DNA from 2 places in the Streptomyces sp. NPDC029169 genome. Region 1 is predicted to be linked to the other one. Evidence: riboswitches for the same ligand, from Rfam matches in the RefSeq annotation. Region 1 holds a riboswitch; the other holds the start of a gene.
The links. A riboswitch is a leader RNA that binds a small molecule or an ion and turns the genes downstream of it on or off. The one in region 1 is predicted to bind ZMP and ZTP.
Positions count from the first base shown of each region.

Region 1 (4,405 bases):
CGCGCTCGCGGGCGTTCTGACGGGCGAGGAGTGATCCGACGGCGCGATCATCGCAGGGCGCGGTGACCGAGCGAGGAGTGACCCGAGAGCGCGGTCACCGCAGGGGTGCGGTGAGCCCCCGTGCGGTGGTGCCGGGGGCGGTGTACGCGGTGAGGCTGCAGGCCACGGCGTCGGAGCCGAGGAGGTAGCCGCTGCGGTACGGGTACTGGACGAAGGTGGTCCAGCGTGTGCCGCGCGGCTGCCCGGCGGCCTTGCGGCGCAGCGGCTCGCGGCACAGGGCCGCCGCCGCGTCCCGTATCTCCAGGTCGGTGCGGTGGTCCCCGGTCAGGCGGACCACCGCGACGAGCTGGGCGTCGTGCGGCCGGTCGCAGTGGCGCCGTACGACGGTTCCGGGCGCCGCGCGCTCGATGTCGAAGCACTCCCCCGGCCTGAGCTGCTGGTACGCGACGGCGGCGGGGGACGTGGCCGTTCCGCCCTGAGTCGTGAGCCCTTCCCCGGCGGCGGGCGCGACGTCGACGGTGGTCTCGTACGACCGGTTCTCGGGCCCGGGACGGTTCGTGACGACGACGGCCGCGGCCAGCACGAGGAGCGGTACGAAGAGGTACCGAAGGGACGACGACACGATCTCACCGGAGAGTCGGGACATGGTGACCAGGGTCACCCGGGAAGGCCCCGATGCCCCTGCTCTGCAGTCGAGTTGAAGCACGGCCCGTACAGAACCGTGACACTTCCCTTGCCTGTACGGGCTGTTCACGGCCGCCCGCTGTGCTAGAGGCCGAGCTGACGCTCCGCACCTTCGACGGTCTGCGCGAGGAGCACGGCGATCGTCATCGGACCGACTCCGCCCGGAACGGGGGTGATGAGGGAGGCCCGCTCGGCGGCCGTGTCGAAGTCGACGTCACCGATGTTGCCGGGGTTGTAGCCGGCGTCGATGACGACCGCGCCGGGCTTGATGTCCTCGCCCTTGATGAAGCGGGGCTTGCCCACGGCCGCCACGAGGATGTCGGCCTCGCGGACGATGGACGACAGCTCGGTCGTACGCGAGTGGCAGTAGGTGACGGTGGAGTCGCGGCCGAGCAGCAGCAGACCGGCGGGCTTGCCGAGGATCGCGGAGCGGCCGACGACGACGGCCCGCTTGCCGGTCAGTTCGACGTCGTACGCGTCGAGCAGGCGCATGATGCCGCCGGGCGTGCAGGAGACGAAGCCGGGCAGTCCGAAGCCCATGGCGGCGAAGGAGGTCATGGTGACGCCGTCGACGTCCTTCTCCGGGGCGATCGCCTCGAAGGCGGCGCGCTCGTCGATGTGCGGGCCGACAGGGTGCTGGAGCAGGATGCCGTGGACGTCGGGGTCCTGGGAGAGCGCGGTGATCGCGGCGACGAGCTCCTCGGTCGTCGTCTCGGCGGGCAGCTCGACGTGCCGGGAGCGGATTCCGGCCTTCGCGCAGCGGTTCTGCTTCATCTTCACGTAGGTGACGGAGGCCGGGTCCGCGCCGACGAGGACCGCGGCGAGGCAGGGCGTGACGCCGGTGCGGCGGGTGATCTCGGCGGCACGGGCGGCGGTCTCCTCGACCGTACGGCGGGCGAGCGCGGTGCCGTCCATGAGGGAAGCGGTGCTGGTGGACATGGGCCACTCCTGGGCGTCGTCGATGACAGGGAGATCGCCCAGGCGCACGGCAGTGCCGGATCCGCGCGGGAGCGCGGGGTCCGACGGGCCGCTCCCCGGTGGTGATCCACCTCAAGCGCCAGTCACGGCCCGAGCCCTACTCTACGTGAGGCCTCGGCGAGGCTCGGGGGGCGGTGTCCGGACAGGGTGCATATGCGGGGGTGCCGGAACGCTTGTCGGCGTCCCGTGCGCACACCACGATGGCAGCCACAGAACGGTGGGACCTCGACGTGGAGGCCGAGTTGATCGATGGTGCGTGGGCGGCGTCGGAACCGGACGCCGGAGCGCTGCGGCGGGCGCACGAGGTGTTCACCAGCGGCGGCCAGGTCCCCCTCCCGCCGGTGCGGCCGCTGGTCGCCGAGTCGTGGCGGCGCTCGGCGCGGGCCCGGGTCAGCCCCGACGGCGCGGCCTGTGTGGAGCTGGCCGGCGACGAGCTCGCCGGGCACCGCGAGGAGCATCCGCTGTCCGCCGCGATGCCGGTGATCCGGGAACTGATGGGCGCGTACGCGACGGATGGCGAACATCTGCTGGCGGTCTGCGACGCGGCGGGGCGGATGCTGTGGGTGGAGGGCCATCCGGGGACGCTGCGGCGGGCGCGGTCGATGAACTTCGTCGCCGGGGCCCGCTGGTCGGAGTCGGTGGCCGGGACGAACGCGCCCGGGACGGCGATCGCCGTGGACCGCCCGGTGCAGGTGTTCAGCGCGGAGCACTTCCAGCGGCCGGTGCAGGCGTGGACCTGCGCGGCCGCTCCCGTCCACGACCCGCACAGCGGACGGCTGCTCGGCGCGGTCGACATCACCGGCGGGGACCGGCTGGCCCATCCGCACAGTCTGGCGTTCGTGCAGGCGGTGGCGCGGGCGGCGGAGTCCCAGCTCGCCCTGCTCTCCCCCGCGCCCGCCGCGGACCGGGTCCGGCTGTCCGCGCTCGGCCGGGACGAGGCGCTGCTGACCGTGGCCGGCCGCCGGCTGCGGCTGAGCCGCCGGCACAGCGAGATCCTGGTCGTCCTGGCCCATCGCCCGGAGGGGGTGAGCGGCGAGGAACTGCTGACGCTGCTGTACGAGGACGAGTCGGTCACCCCGGTCACGCTGCGGGCCGAGCTGTCCCGGCTGCGCGGGCTCCTCGGCCCGGAGCTGCTGCGCTCCCGCCCGTACCGGCTGGCGGCGGCGGTGGACGCGGACTTCGCCACGGTCGACCGGCGCCTCGGTTCAGGTGCGCTGTCGGCGGCCCTGGCCGACTACGCGGGTCCGCTGCTGCCGGCGTCCCGCGCCCCCGGGGTCGTACGGCTGCGGGAGCGGCTCGCGGACCGGCTACGGGCGGCGCTGGTGGACCGGGGCGACCCGGCGCTGCTCGCGGACTGGACGTACAGCGCGTGGGGCGAGGAGGACGTGGAGATGTGGCGGGCGCTCTCGGAGGTGGTGCCGGCGTCCGGACTGGCCCCTGTACTGGCCCGGTTGCAGGCGCTGGACACGGAACTGTCGGCAGGCGCAACGGCATTGCAACGTCGGAGCGGGCACTCTCGGCGATGAGCGCCGGCCAGGGACGGCCGGCGCGGTCAGAGGGAGGCCATGTCCATGACCCGTTACGCCGCACCCGGTACCGAGGGCGCGCTCATGTCGTACCAGGCCCGCTACGACCACTGGATCGGCGGTGAGTACGTGGCCCCGGCCCGGGGTCAGTACTTCGAGAACCCGAGCCCGGTCGACGGCCGTCCCTTCACGGAGGTCGCCCGGGGCACCGCGGAGGACGTGGAGCGCGCCCTCGACGCGGCGCACGCGGCGGCGCCGGCGTGGGGCCGCACGGCGCCGAGCGAGCGGGCGGGGGTGCTGCTGCGGATCGCGGACCGGATGGAGTCGCATCTGGAGGAACTTGCGGTCGCGGAGAGCTGGGAGAACGGCAAGCCGGTCCGCGAGACGCTGGCCGCGGACATTCCGCTCGCGATCGACCACTTCCGCTACTTCGCGGGGGCGCTGCGCGGCCAGGAGGGCGCGCTCAGCGAGCTCGACGACGACACCGTCGCGTACCACTTCCATGAGCCGCTGGGGGTCGTCGCGCAGATCATCCCGTGGAACTTCCCCATCCTGATGGCGGTCTGGAAGCTGGCCCCGGCGCTGGCGGCGGGCAACGCGGTGGTGCTGAAGCCGGCCGAACAGACCCCGGCATCCGTGCACTTCTGGATGAGCCTGATCGCGGACCTGCTGCCGCCGGGCGTGATCAACATCGTCAACGGCTTCGGCGCGGAGGCGGGGAAGCCGCTGGCATCGTCCCCGCGCGTGGCGAAGATCGCCTTCACGGGCGAGACGACGACGGGCCGGCTGATCATGCAGTACGCCTCCGAGAACATCAAGCCGGTCACGCTGGAGCTGGGCGGCAAGTCCCCGAACATCTTCTTCGACGACGTGTGGGCGGCGGACGACGACTTCCGCGACAAGGCGCTGGAGGGCTTCACCATGTTCGCCCTCAACCAGGGCGAGGTCTGCACGTGCCCGTCGAGGGCCCTCATCCAGCGCGGCCACTACAGCGAGTTCCTGGAGGCGGCGATCGCCCGCACGGAACGGATCGTCCCGGGCCACCCCCTGGACACCGACACGATGATCGGCGCCCAGGCCTCCAACGACCAGCTCCAGAAGATCCTTTCGTACCTGGACATCGGGCAGCAGGAGGGCGCGAAGATCCTCACGGGCGGTCAGCGGATCGAGTACGACGGCGAACTGGCGGGCGGCTACTACGTCCAGCCGACCATCTT
Region 1 is NZ_JBVHXA010000001.1:157,139-161,543, forward strand. Features, by position in the region: gene ACZ4VI_RS00720 (SWIM zinc finger family protein) at 1-34, shown strand, start outside; gene ACZ4VI_RS00725 (hypothetical protein) at 95-646, opposite strand; gene ACZ4VI_RS00730 (bifunctional 5,10-methylenetetrahydrofolate dehydrogenase/5,10-methenyltetrahydrofolate cyclohydrolase) at 769-1,623, opposite strand; ZMP/ZTP riboswitch at 1,653-1,759, opposite strand; gene ACZ4VI_RS00735 (GAF domain-containing protein) at 1,863-3,188, shown strand; gene exaC (acetaldehyde dehydrogenase ExaC) at 3,234-4,405, shown strand, end outside.

Region 2 (4,405 bases), on a different contig from region 1:
CAGATCCTGCTCCAGGGTCTCGTTGAAGTGCAGCAGGATGATGTCGCCGGCCTTGAGCGTGGGCGTCGGCGGGGTCCACTGCCCCCAAGTCGTGAGGTCGTAGGTCCAGGTCACCACGGCCTTCGCCCCGCAGGCGCGGGCCGTGGTGCGGGTCGTCTCGTCGTACGTGCCGTAGGGCGGGCGCAGCAGCCGCGGGCCGTCGCCGAACTCGGCGAGGTGCTGCTCGCGGGCGCCGCAGACCTCAGCCTTCTGGCCGGCCGCGTCGAGCATGGTGAGGTCCGGGTGGTTGACGGTGTGGTTCTCGACGCGGGAGCGGCCCTGGTCGAGGAGGGTGTGGAAGTAGCCGGAGTCGTACGAGTACGCGCCCGGGAGCAGGAAGAGCGAGGCGGGCACCCGGCGGTCGAGGAGCATCTTCGCGGCGGCGGGGTCGTGGTACCAGCCGTCGTCGATGGTGATGAAGACGACCGGGTCGGTGGTCTCGATGTGGGAGACGACGGGCACGGGCTCGGGCCAGGCCGCCTTCGGCGCGGCGTGCGCGGGGCCCCCGAACGCGCCGAGCAGCGCGAGCGGGACGAGGGCGGCGAGGGCGCCACGCAGCGCGCGGCGGGGGCGGGGTCTCGGCATGGCCGCAACATTGGCCTAGACCAACTGTGCTGTCAATGCCCCGAGTTGCCCCCACCGCCACGGCTCCCGAACGGCCCGTCAGGCCGAGAGCACCGCCCGCAGCTGCTCCAGGCCCCAGTCCAGGTCCTCCTTGGAGATCACCAGCGGCGGCGCGATCCGGATCGTCGAGCCGTGCGTGTCCTTCACCAGCACACCCCGCTCCATCAGCTTCTCCGAGATCTCCCGGCCCGTGCCCCGGGACGGCGCGATGTCCACACCGGCCCACAGGCCGCGCCCGCGCACCGCCTCCACCGCGCCCCCGCCCACCAGCAGCTTCAGCTCCGCGTGCAGATGCTCGCCCAGCTCCGCCGCCCGCTGCTGGTACTCGCCCGTCCGCAGCATCGCGATCACCTCCAGGGCCACCGCGCACGCCAGCGGATTCCCGCCGAACGTCGAACCGTGCTCACCCGGCCGGAACACCCCCAGCACATCCCGGTCCGCGACCACCGCCGAGACCGGGACGACACCGCCGCCGAGCGCCTTGCCCAGGACGTACACGTCCGGCACCACACCCTCGTGCTCGCACGCGAACGTCCGCCCGGTCCGGCCGAGACCCGACTGGATCTCGTCCGCCATGAACAGCACGTTCCGCTCGCGGGTCAACTCCCGTACCCCGCGCAGATATCCGGCCGGCGGGACGAGGACGCCTGCCTCGCCCTGGATCGGTTCGAGGAGCACCGCCACCGTGTGGGCGGTCACCGCGGCCTGCATCGCCGTCAGATCGCCGTACGGGACGATCTCGAAGCCCGGCGTGTACGGGCCGTAGTGGTCGCGGGCCTCGTGGTCCGTGGAGAAGCTGATGATCGTCGTCGTCCGGCCGTGGAAGTTGTTCGCCGCGACCACGATCTTCGCGTGCCCGTCCGGCACGCCCTTGACCTCGTACCCCCACTTCCGGGCGGTCTTCACCGCCGTCTCGATCGCCTCCGCGCCCGTGTTCATCGGCAGGACCATCTCCTTGCCGCACAGCTCCGCGAGCCGCGTGCAGAACTCCGCGAACCGGTCGTGGTGGAACGCCCTCGACGTGAGCGTCACCCGCTCCAGCTGCGCCCGCGCCGCGTCGATCAGCCGCCGGTTGCCGTGCCCGAAGTTGAGCGCCGAGTACCCGGCGAGCATGTCGAGATAGCGGCGCCCCTCGACATCGGTCATCCAGGCCCCGTCCGCCGAGGCGACGACGACGGGCAGGGGGTGGTAGTTGTGCGCGCTGTGCGCCTCCGCGGAAGCGATCGCGTCTTGCGTACTCGACACGGGATCTCCGTTCGTCCTGCGGCTCGGGGGTGGGTGTGGCTCCCTTTCTTATCGTCGCTCGGATGGTGGAAGAAGAAACCTTGGGCGACGGCGCGCCCGCTAATCTGGAAACACGCGCGGCGACTGGCGTACGGGGAAGCGACCCCGGGGGAGCCGTGCGCGGCAGACCACACGAGGTGCCGCCCGCCTGGGCACCACGGACCCCGTCCCGTGTGGTGCCGCGTCGCCGCCGTGCCCCGGGACCCGCCGCCACGCCCGGAGGAACGCCATGAACAGCACCACCACCCCCCACGCTGCCGATCTTCCCGCCCACCACCCGGCGCTTGCCGCCACCGACCCCGAACTCGCCGCGCTCGTCGGCGCCGAGGAGCGGCTGCAGGCCGAGACCCTGCGGCTGATCCCCAGCGAGAACTACGTCTCCCATGCCGTCCTCGAAGCCTCCGGCACCGTCCTCCAGAACAAGTACAGCGAGGGCTACCCCGGCCGCCGCTACTACGAGGGCCAGCAGAACATCGACCAGGTCGAGACCCTCGCCGTCGAGCGCGCCAAGGCCGTCTTCGGCGTCGACCACGCCAATGTGCAGCCCTACTCCGGTTCCCCCGCCAACCTCGCCGTCTACCTCGCCTTCGCCGAGCCCGGTGACACCGTGATGGGCATGGCCCTGCCGATGGGCGGCCACCTCACCCACGGCTGGGGCGTCTCCGTCACCGGCAAGTGGTTCCGCGGCGTGCAGTACGGCGTGCGCCAGGACAACGGGCTCATCGACTTCGACCAGGTCCGCGAGCTCGCCCTGAAGGAGCGCCCGAAGGTGATCTTCTGCGGCGGCACCGCGCTGCCCCGCACGATCGACTTCGCCGCCTTCGCCGAGATCGCCCACGAGGCCGGGTCCGTCCTCGTCGCCGACATCGCCCACATCGCCGGCCTGATCGCGGGCGGCGCCCACCCCTCCCCGGTCCCGCACGCCGACGTCATCTCGACGACCACCCACAAGACCCTGCGCGGCCCGCGCGGCGCCATGCTGATGTCCCGCGAGGAGCACGCCAAGGCCCTCGACAAGGCCGTCTTCCCCGGCCTCCAGGGCGGCCCGCACAACCAGACCACTGCCGCCATCGCCGTCGCCCTGCACGAGGCGTCCCAGCCCTCCTTCCGCGACTACGCCCACGCGGTCGTCGCCAACGCCAGGGCCCTCGCCGAGGCCCTCCTCGCCCGCGGCTTCGACCTGGTCTCCGGCGGCACCGACAACCACCTGATCCTGATGGACCTCACCCCCAAGGAGGTCCCCGGCAAGGTCGCCGCGAAGGCCCTCGACCGGGCCGGCATCGTCACCAACTACAACACCGTCCCCTACGACCCCCGGAAGCCCTTCGACCCCTCCGGCCTTCGCATCGGCACCCCCTCCCTCACCTCCCGCGGCCTCGGCACCGAGCACATGACCCAGGTCGCCGACTGGATCGACCGCGGCGTCGCCGCCGCCGGCTCGGGCGACGAGGACGCACTCCACACGATCCGCGCCGAGGTCGCGGAGCTGATGGCAGCCTTCCCGGCCCCCGGCCTCCCGACCTGACCCGACGCGGGCGCCCGGCCCGGGCCGCCCGCCCCGGCGGCCGTGCGTCACCGCGCGGCTGCCCGGCACCGACCGGGCCGCTCGGCACCGACCGGGCTTCCCGGCACGGCTCGGGCCGTGCGGCACCGCCCGGGCTTCCCGGCACGGCTCGGGCCGTGCGGCACCGCCCGGGCCGTACGTCACCGCTCGGGCTGCCCGGCACGGCTCGGGCTGCTCGGCACCGACCGGGCTTCCCGGCACGGCTCGGGCCGTGCGGCACCGTCCCGGACCGTCCGGCACCGCCCGGGCCGTGCGTCACCGCCCGGCCCGTCGGGCCCGCCCGTCTCGCCCGTCTCGCCCGTCTCGCCGGGCCCGCCGGGCCCGCCCGGCTCGGCGGGTGCGGCGGGTCGTGGCGGTCGCCTGCGGTCGTCGGTGGTCGCCGCTCAGCTCGCCGACTCGGCGATGCGGCGGGCCTCCTTCAGGGTCGGCTCGCCCTCCAGGCGGAGGGTCAGGGCTCCCGCGTTTCTCGTCCAGAGGAGCGTGGGGCCCGCCGTGCGTATCTCGTGGGTCCACTCCTGCCCGCTCGCGTCCGTCATCGGGAACCGCAGCAGGTGCGGCTCGGCGAACCAGTAACCCGCCGCGCCGTCCGCCATCTCGACCCACTCGGGATGCGTCCGGATCTGCTTGGCGAAGCCCACGTCGAGCCGCGCCGGGAACTCGTCGAGCCGGACCGTCCGGGTGCCGTCCCCGCGCCAGCACAGGCTGATCACCGCCCGTCCCCGCTCGGCCGAGCCGGTCACCGAGACCGCGTCCGGGGTGCGGAGCGCGCTCGGTATCAGCGGCTCGAACCCCGCCCTGCGCCCGGCCTCCTCCAGCGGCACCGGGTCGGGGCAGCCCGGCACCGGCGGGTCCGCGGCGGGGCGCGCCCACGGGTCGTACCGCACCTCGACCCCG
Region 2 is NZ_JBVHXA010000003.1:66,246-70,650, forward strand. Features, by position in the region: gene ACZ4VI_RS06995 (polysaccharide deacetylase family protein) at 1-624, opposite strand, end outside; gene rocD (ornithine--oxo-acid transaminase) at 703-1,908, opposite strand; ZMP/ZTP riboswitch at 2,018-2,108, shown strand; gene ACZ4VI_RS07005 (serine hydroxymethyltransferase) at 2,177-3,472, shown strand; gene ACZ4VI_RS07010 (hypothetical protein) at 3,895-4,405, opposite strand, start outside.
Region 2: another riboswitch for ZMP and ZTP. It lies ahead of ACZ4VI_RS07005 (serine hydroxymethyltransferase); the one in region 1 lies ahead of ACZ4VI_RS00730 (bifunctional 5,10-methylenetetrahydrofolate dehydrogenase/5,10-methenyltetrahydrofolate cyclohydrolase).